Regions from separate parts of the Streptomyces sp. NPDC043867 genome, predicted to be linked through region 1. Evidence: riboswitches for the same ligand, from Rfam matches in the RefSeq annotation. Region 1 holds a riboswitch; each other region holds the start of a gene.
The links. Region 1 has a riboswitch for cyclic di-AMP ahead of AC069T_RS00955 (C40 family peptidase). Riboswitches for the same ligand answer to the same signal wherever they lie in the genome.
Positions count from the first base shown of each region.

Region 2: linked by a shared signal. The riboswitch ahead of AC069T_RS05145 (transglycosylase family protein) and the one ahead of AC069T_RS00955 (C40 family peptidase) in region 1 are both predicted to bind cyclic di-AMP.
Region 3: linked by a shared signal. The riboswitch ahead of AC069T_RS13735 (M23 family metallopeptidase) and the one ahead of AC069T_RS00955 (C40 family peptidase) in region 1 are both predicted to bind cyclic di-AMP.

Region 1 covers NZ_JBWKDS010000001.1:183,496-189,236, forward strand. Annotated here, with positions in the region: gene pcrA (DNA helicase PcrA) at 1-886, opposite strand, end outside; cyclic di-AMP (ydaO/yuaA leader) riboswitch at 1,286-1,457, shown strand; gene AC069T_RS00955 (C40 family peptidase) at 1,466-2,638, shown strand; gene AC069T_RS00960 (hypothetical protein) at 2,732-3,085, opposite strand; gene AC069T_RS00965 (C40 family peptidase) at 3,600-4,676, shown strand; gene AC069T_RS00970 (hypothetical protein) at 4,828-5,454, shown strand; gene AC069T_RS00975 (LuxR C-terminal-related transcriptional regulator) at 5,465-5,741, opposite strand, start outside.
Region 2 covers NZ_JBWKDS010000004.1:13,355-19,095, reverse strand. Annotated here, with positions in the region: gene AC069T_RS05150 (LysM peptidoglycan-binding domain-containing protein) at 136-1,134, shown strand; cyclic di-AMP (ydaO/yuaA leader) riboswitch at 1,350-1,520, shown strand; gene AC069T_RS05145 (transglycosylase family protein) at 1,525-2,238, shown strand; gene eno (phosphopyruvate hydratase) at 2,602-3,888, shown strand; gene AC069T_RS05135 (FtsB family cell division protein) at 3,986-4,462, shown strand; gene AC069T_RS05130 (DUF501 domain-containing protein) at 4,489-5,028, shown strand; gene AC069T_RS05125 (Ppx/GppA phosphatase family protein) at 5,233-5,741, shown strand, end outside.
Region 3 covers NZ_JBWKDS010000011.1:101,950-107,690, reverse strand. Annotated here, with positions in the region: gene AC069T_RS13745 (M16 family metallopeptidase) at 1-788, shown strand, start outside; gene AC069T_RS13740 (M16 family metallopeptidase) at 785-2,173, shown strand; cyclic di-AMP (ydaO/yuaA leader) riboswitch at 2,420-2,579, shown strand; gene AC069T_RS13735 (M23 family metallopeptidase) at 2,592-3,359, shown strand; gene AC069T_RS13730 (GntR family transcriptional regulator) at 3,544-4,239, shown strand; gene AC069T_RS13725 (HPr family phosphocarrier protein) at 4,483-4,764, opposite strand; gene AC069T_RS13720 (bifunctional acetate--CoA ligase family protein/GNAT family N-acetyltransferase) at 4,970-5,741, shown strand, end outside.

The DNA.
Region 1 (5,741 bases):
CCTGGTACTCGTCGACGAGGACATGCCGGAAGCGGCGGCGGTAGTGCTCGGCCACGTCCGGGAAGGCGCGCAGCAGATTGACCGTCGTCATGATCAGGTCGTCGAAGTCGAGCGCGTTGGCCTCGCGCAGCCGCGACTGGTAGAGCGCGTAGGCCTGAGCGAGGGTCTCCTCGAAACCTCCCCCCGACTCCGTCCGGGAGGTGCCTCCGGCGGCCTGGGCGGCGAAGTCCTCCTCGTCGATCAGCTCGTTCTTCAGGTTCGAGACCTTGGCGCTGAACGACTTGGGCGGGTAGCGCTTCGGGTCGAGGTCCAGGTCGCGGCAGACCAGGGCCATGAGGCGCTTGGAGTCTGCGGCGTCGTAGATCGAGAACGAGGACGTGAAGCCGAGCCGCTTCGACTCGCGGCGCAGGATGCGGACGCACGCACTGTGGAAGGTCATCACCCACATCGCGTTCGCGCGCGGGCCGACCAGCTGCTCGACGCGTTCCTTCATCTCGCCCGCGGCCTTGTTCGTGAAGGTGATCGCGAGGATCTGGCCGGGGTGCACGTGCCGCTCGCCCAGCAGATACGCGATGCGGTGCGTGAGCACGCGGGTCTTGCCCGACCCGGCGCCGGCCACGATGAGCAGCGGGGAACCGGCGTGCGCCACGGCCGCGCGCTGGTTCTCGTTCAGCCCGTCCAGCAGCGCCGCCGGGTCCACGGCGGGGCGCGCCGCACCGTCGCGGTAGTACGCGTCCCGGCTCGGGGGCACGTCGAAACGGCCGCCGAACAGGTCGTCCGGAAGCTGCTCCGGCGTCCCGTCCTCGGGCGGCGGCGGGGGCTCTTCCCCGTGGGCCCCGGAGGGCTTGAGGTCCGCCAGGAAGCTGTCGTCAAAGAGGCTGCTCATCGCCTTCCGAGTCTAGGCCGCCCCACTGACAGCCCGTGGCCACGTCGGGAACTCCACCGGTCCCCCGGAAGCGGACGGACCGCCTCCGGTGCCGTGCCGGAGGCCGCCCGCCGGACGCGTTCCCCCTGCCTGGAGCCCGCCGCCCGGCCCCGCCTCGCCCTCCGGATCCGTGCCGTCACCTCGGGTGACCGGCGCGGACGAGACGCACGCCACGTCACGCGGACCGCGGACCGCGGAGACCGTCCGGACACCGAGTCGGCCGGTGGCGCGGAGCGGCCCCCGAAAAGAAGGTCACGAAAACGTATCGGGCATATCGGCCATCAACCTTCACAGAAGCCACACGAGTTGGCTAACGTGCCGGTCAGGCCGCCCGACCCAACCGGCGAACGACGCCGGGCCGCGCGGCCTCCGCCGAATCCGGCGCGCCCGCACGGCGGCCGGAACCGGGGACCCACCGATCTTCGGGGTGAATCGGTCCGACCGCCTGTCCGGGCGAGGACCGTAGGGCAACCCTTCCGAACCACCCGCCCGAACCCGACAGCTAACCCGGTAGGCGGATCATGGAAGGAGTCGCCTCTCTTGGCGTCGCAACGCACAACGCGTCCCGCAGTGACGCGCGTAGCGGGCGCACGGGTCCCGGGTCTCGCCACGGCGGCCCTCACCTCCGTGGCCCTGCTCTCGCAGACCGCGAACGCCGCGCCCTCGGCCGATTCGAAGCCGAGCCGCGAGGAAGTCCAGAAGAAGGTGGACGACCTCTATCACCAGGCCGGGACGGCCACCCAGCGGTACAACGCGGCCAGGGAGAAGAGCTCCAAGCAGCGCACACGGGACGACGCCCCCCGCGACGGCGTGGCCGGCCGCACCGAGAGGCCCGACACCGCGCGTACGGAACCGGTTCCGTACGCCGTCACCCTGTCCCGCACCGGAGCCGCCGTCTCCGGCACCGCGCCCCTCCCGCCGGCCGGCCACACCGCCGAGCAGGCGGCGACGGTGCTGAAGGGGACCGAGGCCGCCGGGGGGCTGGCGAAACCGGCCGTCCCGCAGCGGACGCTGAAGTCGGCCAAGGCGCAGGTGCAGCGGAAACTCGCCGTCGCCCGCGGACTGCTCGCGCAGTTCACCGCCGCGGAGCAAGCGCGGCTCACGGCGGTCGAGGAGCGGCAGCGGGAGGCCGCGGAGCGCAGGACCGAGGAGCCGGCCCGGCAGCAGACCGCACAGGAGAAGCAGCGCCCGGAGGTGCCCGCCCGGCAGGACCCGGGCTCCCCGGCCGACGGCCCGGGCGGCACGGCGGACGCCCCCTCGTACGCCACCGCGGCCGGCACGGTGCTCGCCACGGACGACCCCTCGTACGCCACCACGGCCGGCACGGTGCTCGCCACGGACGACCCGTCCTGCGTCACCACGGCCGGCAAGGTGCTCGCCTACGCCCGGGCGCAGATCGGCAAGCCGTACGTCTGGGGCGCCATGGGCCCGGACTCGTACGACTGCTCGGGTCTCACGCGGGCCGCGTGGATGGCCGCCGGCGTCTTTCTGCCCCGCACCACCCGGGACCAGGCCGGCGCGGGCACCAGTGTCCCGCTCTCCGAGATCGCCCCCGGTGACCTGGTGTTCCTCGACGACGGCAGCAGCCACGTCGGGCTCTACGCCGGCCACGGGATGATGATCCACGCCCCGAGGCCGGGCGCCTACGTCCGCGAGGAGCCGCTCCACCACGGCGGCGAGTCGCCGATCCACAGCGTGGTGCGCCCGGCGTGAGGGCGGGACCGCGTCAGGCGTGACGCGGTGTCCGGCGTGATCCCCCGGTCACGCCGGGCACCGGCCGACGGCGGTCCGAGAAGGCTCACGGCCTCAGGTCCAGAGCACCGCGATGAAGATGTTCGCCATGGTCAGCAGGCCGACCGCGGCGAAGGCGCCCTTCTCGACCTTCTCCTCGTCGCGCTTCACGTAGACGAGACCGAGGATCACGATCAGCAGGGCCAGCTTCACGCCGAGCTTGATGTTGTCGAGCGCGTTGTCGTCGGCCTGGTTGAGGCCGACCAGTACGACGCCGGTGACCAGCATGGTGAGCGCGCCGTGCAGCATCGCGGGGACGAACCGGGCGGTGCCCCGGCCCATCGCCTTCAGCTGGGTGAGGAAGCCGCCGAGCAGAGCGGCGATCCCGATGATGTGCAGGCCGACGAAGAGATGGATGAGTACGTCCATGGGGCCGGAGCCTAATCGGGCGCCCCGGCGTCCCCCCGCACCGGCCTCCCCCGACCGGCCTGCCCCGGCCCCGGCCCCCTGCCCACCCGGGCCCAGCCTGCCCATCCGGGGCGCCTGGGGCATCCGGGGCCACCGGAGCCACCGGAGCCACCGGAGCCACCGGGTGGGCTCATAGCACCCGGGCCTCCCCCGCCACCCGGACAACCGCCGCATCGGTCAGTACTCGGCGTCGAGCCGACGCCCGCGGCCCGAAATCGCGGTCGCATACGGTCACCCGGCGGTCCACTCCCGCCACTTCCGCACATGCCGTCACGGCCCCCGCCCGCCCGCGTTTAGCGTCCTCCCCCAGGTGACCGGCTCTCCACCGCCGCCCGGGCCAGGGGCGGCACCGGCCACTTCCGCCGAAAGGTCCGGCGGCGGCCCGATCCCCGGTGCGGGCCGCCGCCGGACGCGTCACCGCCTCCCGCTCGGGCGGTCGTGCGGCCCGAGTCTTCGCGAAAGGACGTGTGCCCTCGTGGCATCGCACCGCAAGCCCGGACACCGTTCGTTCGGCGGCCGGACGGCCCGCACCGCCGCCACCATCGCCCTCGCGGGCGCGGCGACGGCCACGGCGTTCGAGGGCACGGGGTACGCCGAACCGCAGCTCACCCCGGCGCAGGTCAAGGCCAAGGTCGACAAGCTGTACCAGGAGGCGGAGGCGGCCACCGAGAAGTACAACGGGGCGAAGGAGAAGGCCGACAGGGGGCAGCAGCGGCTGGAGATGCTGCAGGACGAGGCGGCACGCCGGACGGACCGCCTCAACTCGGCCCGCGACACGCTCGGTTCCATCGCCACCGCGCAGTACCGCAGCGGTGGCCTCGACCCCGCGCTGCAACTCGCGCTCTCCGACGACCCCGACCGGTATCTGGACGGGGCCGCGCTCGCCGAACGCGCCGGGAGCCGGCAGGCCTCGGCGGTGGAAGACGTACGCAAGCAGCTGCGGGAGATCAGGCAGCTGCGCGGCGCCGCCCACGTCCAGCTCGCCTCCCTCACGTCACGGCAGGCGGAGCTGAAACGCCAGAAGAAGAAGATCAACGAGAAGCTGGCGAAGGCACGGGAACTGCTGTCCCGGCTCACGGACGAGCAGCGGGCGCGGCTCGGGGCGGCCGGCGGCACCGGACACGCGTCCCGCTCGTCCACGCGGGCCCCGGACGTCCTTCCGTCCGGCGGCGGTACGGAGGCCGCCCCGGCCACGGCGCCCGACTCCCGCGCGGGGGCCGCGGTCGCGTACGCCTACCAGAAGATCGGCCGCCCCTATGTGTGGGGCGCAACCGGCCCCGACGCCTTCGACTGCTCGGGGCTCACGCAGGCCGCGTACCGCGCCGCGGGCGTCGCACTGCCGCGTACGACCTACGCGCAGATCGGCACGGGACGACGGGTCTCCCGCGCCGAACTCCGCCCGGGCGACCTGGTCTTCTTCTACTCCGGAATCAGCCATGTGGGCATCTACGTGGGGCAGGGCAGGATGATCCACGCCCCCAACCCGTCGGCGCCGGTGCGGCTGGCCCCGATCGACCAGATGCCGTTCGCGGGGGCTACGCGGGTGGTGTGAGGACCCCGTACGGCAAGTGAAGGATTCCGGCCGGACGCGGGTACGCGCTGATGGCATGGGCACGTTCGCGCGGTAGCGTCGACCACAGTCGTGTACCGCCGCCCGTCGTCGCCCCGCATCATCGACGCCCGTCGCCGCTCGAGAGGTCCCGATGCCGCACTCCCTGCTGCCACCGCTTCCGCCGCCGTGGCACCCGCGGACCTGGCCGGACCGGTCGGCGCTGCTTGCCGACCGGGGGCGGGCCCTGGAGGAGCTGCGCGCGCGGAGCCTCGGGGTGCACCGGGTGCTGCTGCTCTGGCTGCTGTCGCTCGCGGCGATCATCGGATGGGCGCTGCTGGTGCTCCCGCTCCAGCAGTTCGAGCAGGGCGATCCCACCGGCTTCGTCCTCGGGCCGATCTTCGCGATCCTCGGCCTGGCCTCGCTCGCCCCGCCCGTCGTCGCGATCGCCGTCGGCGTGCGCCGCGACCGCCAGATCCAGCAACTCCTGGACGCCTGGCTGGTGCTGGACAGCCACCCGCCGACGGACGCCCGTCTGCGCTCACCCGGTCTCAGCCTCTTCTGGCTGCTCTCCTCGGCCGGCATGTGCGCGATCGGCCTGTGGGCGTCCCTCGCGGCGGTCGCGGGGGCCGAACCGAACGCGCACAGCGACGTCGCCCTCGGGACGGGCACCGGTCTGATCCTGTGGCTGACCGGCCTGATCGGGATCGCGAAGGCCGTACGTCACTACCGGTGGGCGCTGCGCATGCTCGGACCGGCGGCGGCCGGAACACCCCGCTGAGCACGGCCGCTCACACCAGCCGGCGCGCCGTCGCCCAGCGGGTCAGCTCGTGGCGGTTCGACAGCTGGAGCTTTCTCAGCACCGCCGAGACGTGGGACTCGACCGTCTTGACGGAGATGAACAGCTGCTTGGCGATCTCCTTGTACGCATAGCCGCGGGCGATGAGGCGCAGAACCTCGCGCTCCCGCTGGGTGAGCCGGTCGAGGTCCTCGTCGACGGGCGGGGCGTCGGTCGAGGCGAAGGCGTCGAGGACGAACCCGGCCAGGCGGGGCGAGAAGACCGCGTCG
Region 2 (5,741 bases), on a different contig from region 1:
ACCGTCAATACTGTGATCTTCACGTGATCTGCGCTGCATCGACTTGTGACAAGTGTTCGACTGCCGATACGTTCACGCATCAACGCGATGGATCTTCCGTCGCGCCTGTCATCGCTGTCTTCGAAAGGCCACCGCATGCTCTCCGGGAACGGTCGTCACCGTCGCCCCCGCCAGGCTCCGGCGCTCATCGTCGCGGCAGGAGTCACCGGATCGGCCATCGCGATCCCGTTGCTCGGTGCCACCGGTGCGAGTGCCGCGGACGGCACCACCTGGGACCGGGTCGCGGAGTGCGAGAGCGGCGGTTCGTGGAGTGCCGACAACGCCAACGGCTACTACGGCGGCCTGCAGATGACCCAGGAGAACTGGGAGAAGTACGGCGGCCTCGCGTACGCGCCGAGCCCCGACGAGGCCAGCCGCTCGCAGCAGATAGCCGTCGCCGAGAAGGTTCTCGACGGGCAGGGCCTGGCCGCCTGGCCCACCTGCGGACCGCTGTCGGGCCTCAGCAAGAACTCGGCGTCCGTCGAGGTCGACACCGGCGTCGCCGAGGACTCCTCCGCATCGTCGGCCTCCCCCTCACCCGATTCGTCCCCGTCGAGCGACTCGCCCGTTTCGGGCGGCTTGTCGACCGGCGGCTCCACCGCCAAGCCCTCGCCGGCCGCGTCCGGCAAGGCGGCGAAGTCCGGGACGCCGTCGAAGGCCAAGGAGGATGCCACCGCCTCCCCGGAGACCGGCAGCAAGGACGGCGGCAAGGACACCGGGAAGGCAAAGGCTGACGACTCGGACAAGTCGGGTCGGACCGCGGACTCTTCGGACGCCACCGCCGCGACCGGGAGCGAGGGCACCGGCACCGGTCGGCACCGCGGCGCCAGTGCCGACGCCGGTACGGACGCCGACGCGTCCGCCGGAGGCGAAGAGACCTCCTCCGGCCGTCACGCCTCGCGCGGCTCCGCCGCTCCCCGCGACGCCGCGGAGGGCTCGTACACCGTCCGCCTCGGCGACAGTCTCACGAGCATCGCCGACTCCCTTGCCGTGCAGGGCGGATGGAACGAGCTCTACACGGAGAACGAGAAGACGGTCGGCGCCGACCCGGACGTCATCCTCCCCGGTCAGAGCCTTGAGGTCGCAGGAGACTAAGCGGGCGTCAGATGGCGAATCAGGTACAAAACAGCGCCAGTTCGCGTCATATTTCGCACCGCAATGTCCGGTTTGACAGAGTGAGACATGGGTCTCAGAAACCCTGATCATCTTTGAAATTCCGGCGGCCGCGTGTCTACGGTCGTGATCGCTCGCTACAGCGGGCCCCGACGGTCGCAACGCCGAATCCTGCCAGTGGCCGGCCGGGAACAGTCGTCGCGCAAGCGCCGTAGGCAGGAGCGGGGGACCCAAGGTAAGCGCCGGGCCCGGGAGTCGAGAGACACCCGGGAACGGCTTGGGGTGGAGTCGGACGCCAGAGGCGGACGACCGGGCACTCACCCGCCCGAACCCGACAGCTCACCTCGCAGGCGTCGGTGAGGGGATCACTTCATGCTGCTCAACAACAAGGGCAAGCACCGCCGCCCGTCCAAGGCCACCCGTGTCGCCGCGCTCGCCGGTGTCACCGGTGTCGCCATCGCCGCTCCGCTGATGGCGGCCGGCAGCGCCTCCGCCGCCACCACCTCCGAGTGGGACGCCGTCGCCCAGTGCGAGTCCGGCGGCAACTGGTCGATCAACACCGGCAACGGTTACTACGGCGGCCTGCAGTTCTCCGCCTCCACCTGGTCCGCCTACGGCGGCTCGGCCTACGCCTCCACCGCCGACAAGGCCTCCAAGTCCCAGCAGATCGCCGTCGGCGAGAAGGTGCTCGCCGCGCAGGGCAAGGGTGCCTGGCCGACCTGCGGCACCGGCCTGTCCGGCGCCTCGACCGGCGGCTCGTCGACCGGCACCGGCTCCAACTCCGGCTCCGGCTCGCAGAGCACGGCCCAGCCGGCCCAGCCGCAGCAGCAGGCCCCGCAGGCGCAGGACCAGCGTGCCTCGCGCTCCTCGGAGCGGGAGACGGCCAAGAAGACCGTCGAGACCCCGACCGGCAGGAAGGTCGAGAAGGGTGACGGCGAGTACAAGGTCGTCAAGGGTGACACCCTCAGCTCGATCGCCGCGGACAAGAAGGTCAAGGGCGGCTGGCAGAAGCTGTTCAAGCTGAACAAGGACATCATCGACGATGCCGACTTCATCTTCCCGGGCCAGCAGCTCCACCTCAGCTGACACCGGCCGGCCACGGGCTCACAGCTGAACCACGGCCCTCCCTCATCCGGGGACTCCACCATGGAGTCCCCGTGCGGGCCGCCCCCGCCCCCACGGGCTCCCCGCTCCGGTGCGTGTTCCCCCGTACGCGCCGGAGCGGGGTTTTTTCATGGACGCGCCGTGGACCGCTTCCGCAGCGGTCACCTGTACGGGGCAGGTTTTTGTTCCGTTCGGAAACAATTTACTCTCGGTTCTGTCCATGGGGTGGTCGACCGGCTGGCCGATCCCCCGGAGCCGGTTAGGCTCATGTCGCGGAGCCGACCGCGGCTCCGTGCAGTTGGGGCCGAGGGGCTCCGCGTACCCGCGTCACATCCCATGAAGGAGATGCTCGTGCCGTCCATCGACGTCGTCGTAGCCCGGGAAATCCTCGACTCGCGAGGGAACCCCACCGTCGAGGTCGAGGTCGGCCTCGACGACGGCAGCACGGGTCGTGCCGCCGTCCCGTCCGGCGCCTCCACCGGTGCCTTCGAGGCCATCGAGCTGCGCGACGGTGACCCCAACCGCTACCACGGCAAGGGCGTCGAGAAGGCCGTCCTCGCGGTCATCGAGCAGATCGGCCCGGAGCTCGTCGGCTACGACGCCACCGAGCAGCGCCTGATCGACCAGGCGATGTTCGACCTGGACGCCACCGACAACAAGGGCTCGCTGGGCGCCAACGCCATCCTCGGCGTCTCCCTGGCCGTCGCGCACGCCGCCTCCGAGGCCAGCGACCTGCCGCTGTTCCGCTACCTGGGCGGCCCGAACGCGCACCTGCTGCCCGTCCCGATGATGAACATCCTGAACGGCGGCTCGCACGCCGACTCGAACGTCGACATCCAGGAGTTCATGATCGCGCCGATCGGCGCGGAGTCCTTCTCCGAGGCGCTGCGCTGGGGCGCCGAGGTCTACCACACCCTCAAGAAGGTGCTGAAGACCAAGGGCCTGTCCACCGGCCTCGGCGACGAGGGCGGCTTCGCCCCGAACCTGGAGTCCAACCGCGCCGCGCTCGACCTCATCATCGAGGCCATCAAGCAGGCCGGTTACGTCCCCGGTGAGCAGATCGCGCTCGCGCTCGACGTCGCCGCGTCCGAGTTCTACAAGGACGGCACGTACGAGTTCGAGGGCAAGTCCCGCTCGGCCGCCGAGATGACCGAGTACTACGAGGAGCTCGTCTCCGCGTACCCGCTGGTCTCCATCGAGGACCCGCTGTACGAGGACGACTGGGCCGGCTGGAAGGTCATCACCGACAAGCTGGGCGACAAGGTCCAGATCGTCGGCGACGACCTCTTCGTCACCAACCCGGAGCGCCTGGCCCGCGGCATCGAGGAGGGCTCCGCCAACGCCCTGCTCGTCAAGGTCAACCAGATCGGCTCGCTGACCGAGACGCTGGACGCCGTCGAGCTGGCCCAGCGCAACGGCTTCAAGTGCATGATGTCCCACCGCTCCGGCGAGACCGAGGACGTCACCATCGCCGACCTCGCCGTCGCGGTGAACTGCGGCCAGATCAAGACCGGCGCCCCGGCCCGCTCGGACCGCGTCGCCAAGTACAACCAGCTGCTGCGCATCGAGGAGATCCTCGACGACGCCGCGGTGTACGCCGGCCGCTCGGCGTTCCCCCGCTTCAAGGGCTGACCCGCAGGAAGCGTCGTACGTACGTCCCCGTACTCGGTCCCGTACCGTGTGCGGGGACGTACGCACGTGACGGGCTTGTGCCGGGGAGGCGGGATTCATGGCCGTGAAGGACCGGGACCGGTTCTCCACCACGACCAGGCTGCGCCTGCTCGGTGAGCAGACGGCGGCCCGGGTCTACCGCTCCCAGACCAAACGGCAGGCCCGCCGCTCCCGCCTGACGGGCCGTGCGGCGCTGCTCGCGCTGGTCCTGTGCTCACTGATCGTGGCCCTCGCGTACCCGATGAGGCAGTACGTGTCCCAGCGCGCCGAGGTCGCCGAGCTGGAGCGGGAGCAGGAGCAGGCCCGGCAGCGGGTCGAGCAGCTGCGCGACCTCAAGGCCCGCTGGCAGGACGACGCGTACGCCGAGCAGCAGATCCGCCAACGGCTGCACTACGTGATGCCGGGCGAGACGGGCTACATCGTGATCGACCCGGACGCGGTGAAGAAGTCCCGCACCGACCAGGGAGCGGCTGGCCGCCCCTGGTACGCCAACGTCTGGGACGGCGTGGACAAGTCCGACCGCTCCGCCCAGTAACTGACCAGAAAGACAGAACACACGGCATGGAAACGCCCCCGCCGCCCACCCCGCGCACCGAGCCGACCGACGCCGACGTCGAGGCCTTCAGGCAGCAGCTCGGCCGTCCGCCGCGCGGGCTGCGCGCGATCGCGCACCGCTGTCCCTGCGGTCAGCCCGACGTGGTGGAGACGGCGCCCCGCCTCCCCGACGGCACGCCGTTCCCGACGACGTACTACCTGACGTGTCCGCGGGCGGCCTCCGCGATCGGGACGCTCGAGGCGAACGGCGTCATGAAGGAGATGACGGACCGTCTGGCCACGGACCCCGAGCTGGCCGCGGCCTACCGGGCCGCCCACGAGGACTACATCGCCCGCCGGGACGCCATCGACGTCCTGGAGGGGTTCCCGAGCGCGGGCGGCATGCCGGACCGGGTGAAGTGCCTCCACGTGCTCGTGGCGCACTCCCTGGCCGCGGGGCCCGGCGTGAACCCCCTCGGCGACGAGGCGATCGCCATGCTGCCCGAGTGGTGGCGCAAGGGCGCGTGCGTGGTCCCCGCGGGCGAGGCCGACCTCCCCCAGGGCTGACCGTCGTCCCCGGGGGCGCCGTTCCCGGGGGCTGCCGCCCCCGGACCCCCGCTTCGGCCTGGACGGCCTCGTCCTCAAGCGCCGGACGGGCTGGACCTCCCCCCCGCTTCGGCCTGGACGGCCTCGTCCTCGAACGCCGGACGGGCTGGAAACCTCCGGGCCCGGGCTTGTTCCGAAGTGTCCTCACGACAGGAGACCGCACGCATGACCAGGGTCGCCGCCATCGACTGCGGTACCAACTCGATCCGTCTGCTCGTGGCGGACGCGGACCCGGCGACGGGTGAACTCGTCGACCTGGACCGCCGGATGACCATCGTCCGCCTCGGCCAGGGCGTCGACCGGACGGGACGGCTCGCTCCCGAGGCGCTGGAGCGCACGTTCGCGGCCTGCCGCGAGTACGCGGCCGTCATCAAGGAACACGGCGCGGAACGCCTGCGCTTCGTGGCGACGTCCGCCTCCCGCGACGCCGAGAACCGCGACGAGTTCGTCCGCGGGGTCCTGGACATCCTCGGGGTCGAGCCGGAGGTCATCACGGGCGACCAGGAGGCGGAGTTCTCCTTCACCGGCGCGACCAGGGAGCTGACGGGGCGGGACGACCTGGCGAAGCCGTACCTGGTGGTCGACATCGGCGGCGGCTCCACGGAGCTGGTGGTCGGCGAGGACCGGGTCCGTGCCGCCCGCTCGGTGGACGTCGGCTGCGTACGGATGACCGA
Region 3 (5,741 bases), on a different contig from region 1:
TCTTCCGGACCTACTACGCGCCCAACAACGCCGTCCTGTCGGTCGTCGGGGACATCGACCCCGAGCAGACCCTCGGCTGGATCGAGAAGTACTTCGGCTCCATCGCCGGGCACGACGGGAAGCCCGCCCCGCGCGACGGCTCGCTGCCGGACATCATGGGCGAGCAGCTGCGCGAGGTCGTCGAGGAGGAGGTCCCGGCCCGCGCGCTGATGGCCGCCTACCGCCTCCCGGAGGACGGCACGCGCGCGTGCGACGCGGCCGACCTGGCACTCACCGTCCTCGGGGGCGGCGAGTCGTCCCGCCTCTACAACCGGCTCGTCCGCCGTGACCGCACCGCCGTCGCGGCCGGGTTCGGCCTGCTGCGGCTCGCCGGGGCGCCCTCCCTGGGCTGGTTCGACGTGAAGACGTCCGGTGACGTCGAGGTCCCGGTCATCGAGGCGGCCGTCGACGAGGAGCTCGCCCGGTTCGCCGAGGAGGGCCCCACCACCGAGGAGATGGAGCGCGCCCAGGCCCAGTTGGAGCGGGAGTGGCTGGACCGGCTGAGCACGGTCGCGGGCCGCGCCGACGAACTGTGCCGGTACGCCGTCCTGTTCGGCGACCCGCAGCTCGCCCTCACCGCGGTGGAGCGCGTGCTCGCCGTCACCCCCGAGGAGGTGCAGGAGGTCGCCAAGGCCCGGCTGCGCCCCGACAACCGCGCGGTGCTCGTGTACGAGCCGGTCGCCGCCGACGAGGCGGAGGCCCCAGCGGCCGCCGAAGCCACCGACGAGGACGAGGAGTCGGCCAAGTGACCGAGCTCGCGACGATGGAGTTCCACCCCCGGCCGCAGGCAGGCGAGGCCAGGCCGTGGGCGTTCCCGGCACCCGAGCGCGGCACGCTCGACAACGGCCTGACGGTCCTGCGCTGCCACCGCCCCGGCCAGCAGGTCGTCGCCGTGGAGGTGCTCGTCGACGCACCTCTGGAGGCCGAGCCCGCCGGTATCGACGGTGTCGCCACGATCATGGCCCGTGCCTTCTCCGAGGGAACCGACAAGCACTCCGCAGAGGAGTTCGCAGCCGAGCTCGAGCGCTGCGGCGCCACCCTCGACTCGCACGCCGACCACCCGGGCGTGCGCCTCTCGCTGGAGGTCCCGGTCTCCCGGCTCGAGAAGGGGCTCGGCCTGCTCGCCGACGCCCTGCGGGCACCGGCCTTCACGGACAGCGAGATCGAACGGCTGGTGCGCAACCGGCTCGACGAGATCCCGCACGAGACCGCCAACCCGGCCCGCCGCGCGGCCAAGGAGCTCTCCAAGGAGCTGTTCCCGGCCGGCTCGCGCATGTCGCGTCCGCGCCAGGGCACCGAGGCGACGGTCCAGAAGATCGACTCTGCGGCCGTGCGCGCCTTCTACGAGAAGCACGTGCGTCCCGCCACCGGCACCGCCGTGGTCGTCGGCGACCTCACCGACGTCGACCTCGACGCGCTGCTCGCCGACACACTCGGCGCCTGGACCGGCTCCTCGGCCGAGCCCCGTCCGGTGCCGCCGGTCACCGCCGACGACCGGGGCCGCGTGATCATCGTCGACCGCCCCGGCGCCGTACAGACGCAGTTGCTCATCGGCCGCGTCGGAGCCGACCGGCACGACCGGGTGTGGCCCGCCCAGGTGCTCGGCACGTACTGCCTCGGCGGCACCCTCACCTCGCGCCTGGACCGCGTCCTGCGCGAGGAGAAGGGCTACACCTACGGAGTGCGGGCGTTCGGCCAGGTGCTGCGCTCGGCTCCGGACGGCTCGGGTGCCGCGATGCTCGCCATCAGCGGATCCGTGGACACGCCCAACACCGGTCCGGCTCTCGACGACCTGTGGAAGGTGCTGCGCACGCTCGCCGCGGACGGTCTGACGGACCCCGAACGCGACGTGGCCGTGCAGAACCTGGTGGGCGTCGCACCGCTCAAGTTCGAGACGGCGGCGGCGGTCGCGAGCACGCTCGCCGACCAGGTCGAGCAGCACCTGCCGGACGACTACCAGGCGACGCTCTATCAGCAGCTCGCCGCCACAGGCACCGTGGAGGCCACCGCGGCCGTCGTGAACGCCTTCCCGGTCGACCGCCTGGTGACGGTCCTGGTGGGCGACGCCGCGCAGATCGAGGAGCCCGTCAAGGCCCTCGGCATCGGTGAAGTGAGCGTCGTACGGGCCGAGTAGAGCTCCGTGGACGCCGGGACCCTGGTGACTGATGAGTCACCGGGGTCCCCGCGTTTACCCGCCGTCCATTCGGGGTTCCGCGCGCGCTTACCCGGCTTCGTCCGCGTTATGTCCGTATTGCCGGGGCGTTGCCCTTCTGCCCTGTGGCGTGCACTACAAAAGCCGTGATCCGTTTGTCGATTGAAAGACGCCCCCCTTAGCGTCATTCCGACTGTTCGTCAGGCAGTGCGCCGCGTCCGCGGCACCGGACAGTCATCGCCGAGTCCCCGTACGGCGCGAGCCAGGGGAGCCGGGGACCCATCGCAGTCCCTGGGGTGAATCGGGCGTCCTTCCCCAAGGAGGCCCGTAGGAGACCTTCCTGCTCCGAACCCGTCAGCTAACCCGGTAGGCGAGAGGGAAGGAAAGGACCAGCCCCTTCATGGCGTTCACCCGTGCCACCGGGAAGCACCGTCGTCCCAGCCGGATCACGCGTACCACCAAGAGTGCGGCAAGCGTGGCGGCTCTCACCACCACCGGTGTCATCGGAACCCTGGCCGCCCCGGCGTTCGCCGCGGACGCAGCCTCCGTCCAGCAGACCGGGCTGACCCAGGCCGTCACCATCGGCGACACGGTCGCCGAACAGGTCGACGCGCAGGCCGCCGCCCAGCAGCACGCCGCCGACGAGGCCGCGGCGCTGAAGAAGGCCGAGGAGGCCGCGAAGCGGCGGGTCATGGCCGAAGCCAAGAAGGAGCGCGAGGTCAGGGCCCGTGCCGCCCGCGCCGCCGAGCGCAAGCTTCTCAACACCTTCGTCGCGCCGGTCGCCGGCTCCTACGTCTCCACCGGCTACAAGACCGGCGGCAGCCTCTGGTCCTCCGGCAGCCACACCGGCGTCGACTTCCACGCCGCGTCGGGGACCGTCGTCCAGGCCGTCGGAGCCGGCACCGTCGTCACGACCGGCTGGGCCGGCGCCTACGGCAACCAGGTCGTGATCAAGATGCACGACGGGACGTACACCATGTACGGCCACCTGTCGTCCGTCAACGTCTCCGAGGGGCAGACCGTCACCCCGGGCCAGCCGATAGCCCTCTCCGGGTCGACCGGCAACTCCACCGGGCCCCATCTCCACTTCGAGGCCCGTACGACGGCCGAGTACGGCTCGGACATCGACCCCGTCTCCTACCTCCGCTCGCACGGCGTCAGCCTCTGACACCCCGCGACTTCCGAAGGCCCCGGCTCGACGAGCCGGGGCCTTCGGCGTTTCGGACGCGCGTCCGTCCAAAAAATGCATATGGATTCCGGTCCGCCATCGGAAATTCCGGCCCGCTGCAATAGAGTCGCTGAACAAGCGTCAATCGACGGCGTTTCGCGAGGATTAAGGCGGAGGTCCGCTCATGCGCATTCCGGCGCACTCGGTATGCACGGCGATCCGTGACGACATCGTCGCGGGTGTCTACGAGCGCGGCAGCCGGCTCACCGAGGAACTGCTCGCCCGCCGCTACGGCGTCTCGCGCGTCCCCGTGCGCGAGGCGCTGCGCACGCTGGAGGCCGAGGGGTTCGTCGTCATCCGCCGGCATGCGGGCGCGTGCGTCGCGGAGCCCACCGAACAGGAGGCGACGGACCTCCTGGAGATGCGGATGCTGCTGGAGCCCCTGGGCGCGGCGCGGGCCGCCCAGCGCCGCACCGAGGCCCACCTCAAGGTTCTGCGGGGCCTGGTCAGGCTCGGGCAGGAGCGGGCCAGGAGAGGCCACAGCGAGGATCTGCGGTCCCTGGGGGGCTGGTTCCACGAGACGCTCGCCCAGGCGTCCGGGAGCCCCACGCTGACCTCGACGCTCGCCCAGCTGCGGCACAAGATCGCCTGGATGTACGCGGTGGAGGCGCCGGCCGACGCCGCGGAGGCCTGGGCGGAGCACGGCGGCATCGTGGACGCCGTCGCGCGCGGGGACGGTGAGCGGGCGCGCGCGATCACCGCGCTGCACGCCGAGCGCGCCGCCTCCGCGCACCGCTTCCGCTCCGCGCGGAGCGCCCGACTCGCGGACCGCGTGAGGACTTCGCAACCTCCCGTAAACATTTCGGGCCCGCGGCATTAACAAAAGCGCCGTATACAAAGAGGGATATTGGGCAGGTGACTGTTTCCGCTGCCCTCTTTTCGCGCGCCGGGAATTCCCGTCGCGCCTTTTCGGGTGCCCGTCGCATTGTCCCGACGGCGCGCTGATATCGACCAGCCGCCGGCCGGAGACGAGCGACGGGATCCGGAAAGGCGCGAGAACGGCGAAGCCGCGTCGACCGGCCGGGCCGACGCGGCTTCGCCGCACGAGAGGGTGTCCGAGGGGTCAGACGGTCTCGGGAAGCTCGTCGAGGCCCTCGGAGACCAGCTTGGCCAGGCGGTCGAGGGCCGCGTCCGCGCCCTCCGCGTCGGAGGCGAGGACGATCTCCTCGCCGCCCTGGGCGCCGAGGCCGAGGACCGCGAGCATCGACGCGGCGTTGACGGGGTTGCCGTCCGCCTTGGCGATCGTCACGGGGACGCCGGAGGCCGTGGCCGCCCGGACGAAGATGGAGGCGGGGCGGGCGTGGAGGCCCTCGGCCCAGCCGACGTTGACGCGGCGCTCAGCCATGTGATGCTGCCCTTCCGGTGTTCCAGGGTTGTCTAGACCAGTGTCCCATACGGTGAAGCGTGCCCGGGCGGACCGCGGGCCGCACCCCGGCGGGAGCCTCCAGGACGGGCCCCGAAGGAGTCACCCGGCACGCCCCCCGGAGGTGGTGGCGGACCCCCAAGCCTGCCCCGCGACGTCGTCGGACGCGAGCCGTACGCTGGGGCCCATGCAGACCTCGTCGGACCGGCACGAGTACCCCGCCCACTGGGAAGCCGACGTGGTGCTGCGCGACGGCGGCACGGCGCGCATCCGCCCCATCACCGTCGACGACGCCGAGCGCCTGGTCAGCTTCTACGAGCAGGTCTCGGACGAGTCGAAGTACTACCGCTTCTTCGCGCCCTACCCGCGGCTGTCCGCCAAGGACGTCCGCCGCTTCACGCACCACGACTTCGTGGACCGGGTGGGACTCGCGGCCACGATCGGCGGCGAGTTCATCGCCACCGTACGGTACGACCGCATCACCCCCGACGGCCTGCCCGCCTCCTCCCACCCCGCGCCCGGCGCGGCAGAGGGCCCACCCGTCTCCGACGAGGCCGAGGTGGCCTTCCTCGTGCAGGACGCCCACCAGGGGCGCGGTGTCGCCTCGGCCCTGCTGGAGCACATCGCGGCGGTGGCCCGGGAGCGCGGCATCCGCCGCTTCGCCGCCGAGGTGCTGCCGGCCAACAGCAAGATGATCAAGGTGTTCACGGACGCGGGCTACCGGCAGAAGCGCAGCTTCGAGGACGGGGTCGTCCGGCTCGAGTTCGGACTGGAGCCGACGGACCGCTCGCGTGCCGTCCAGTGGGCGCGGGAGCAGCGGGCCGAGGCGCGGTCCGTGCAGCGGCTGCTCGCGCCCGGCTCGGTGGCCGTGATCGGCGCGGGCCGCTCGCCCGGCGGAGTGGGCCGCAGCGTCCTCGACAACCTCCGCGAGGCCGGGTTCACCGGTCGCCTGTACGCGG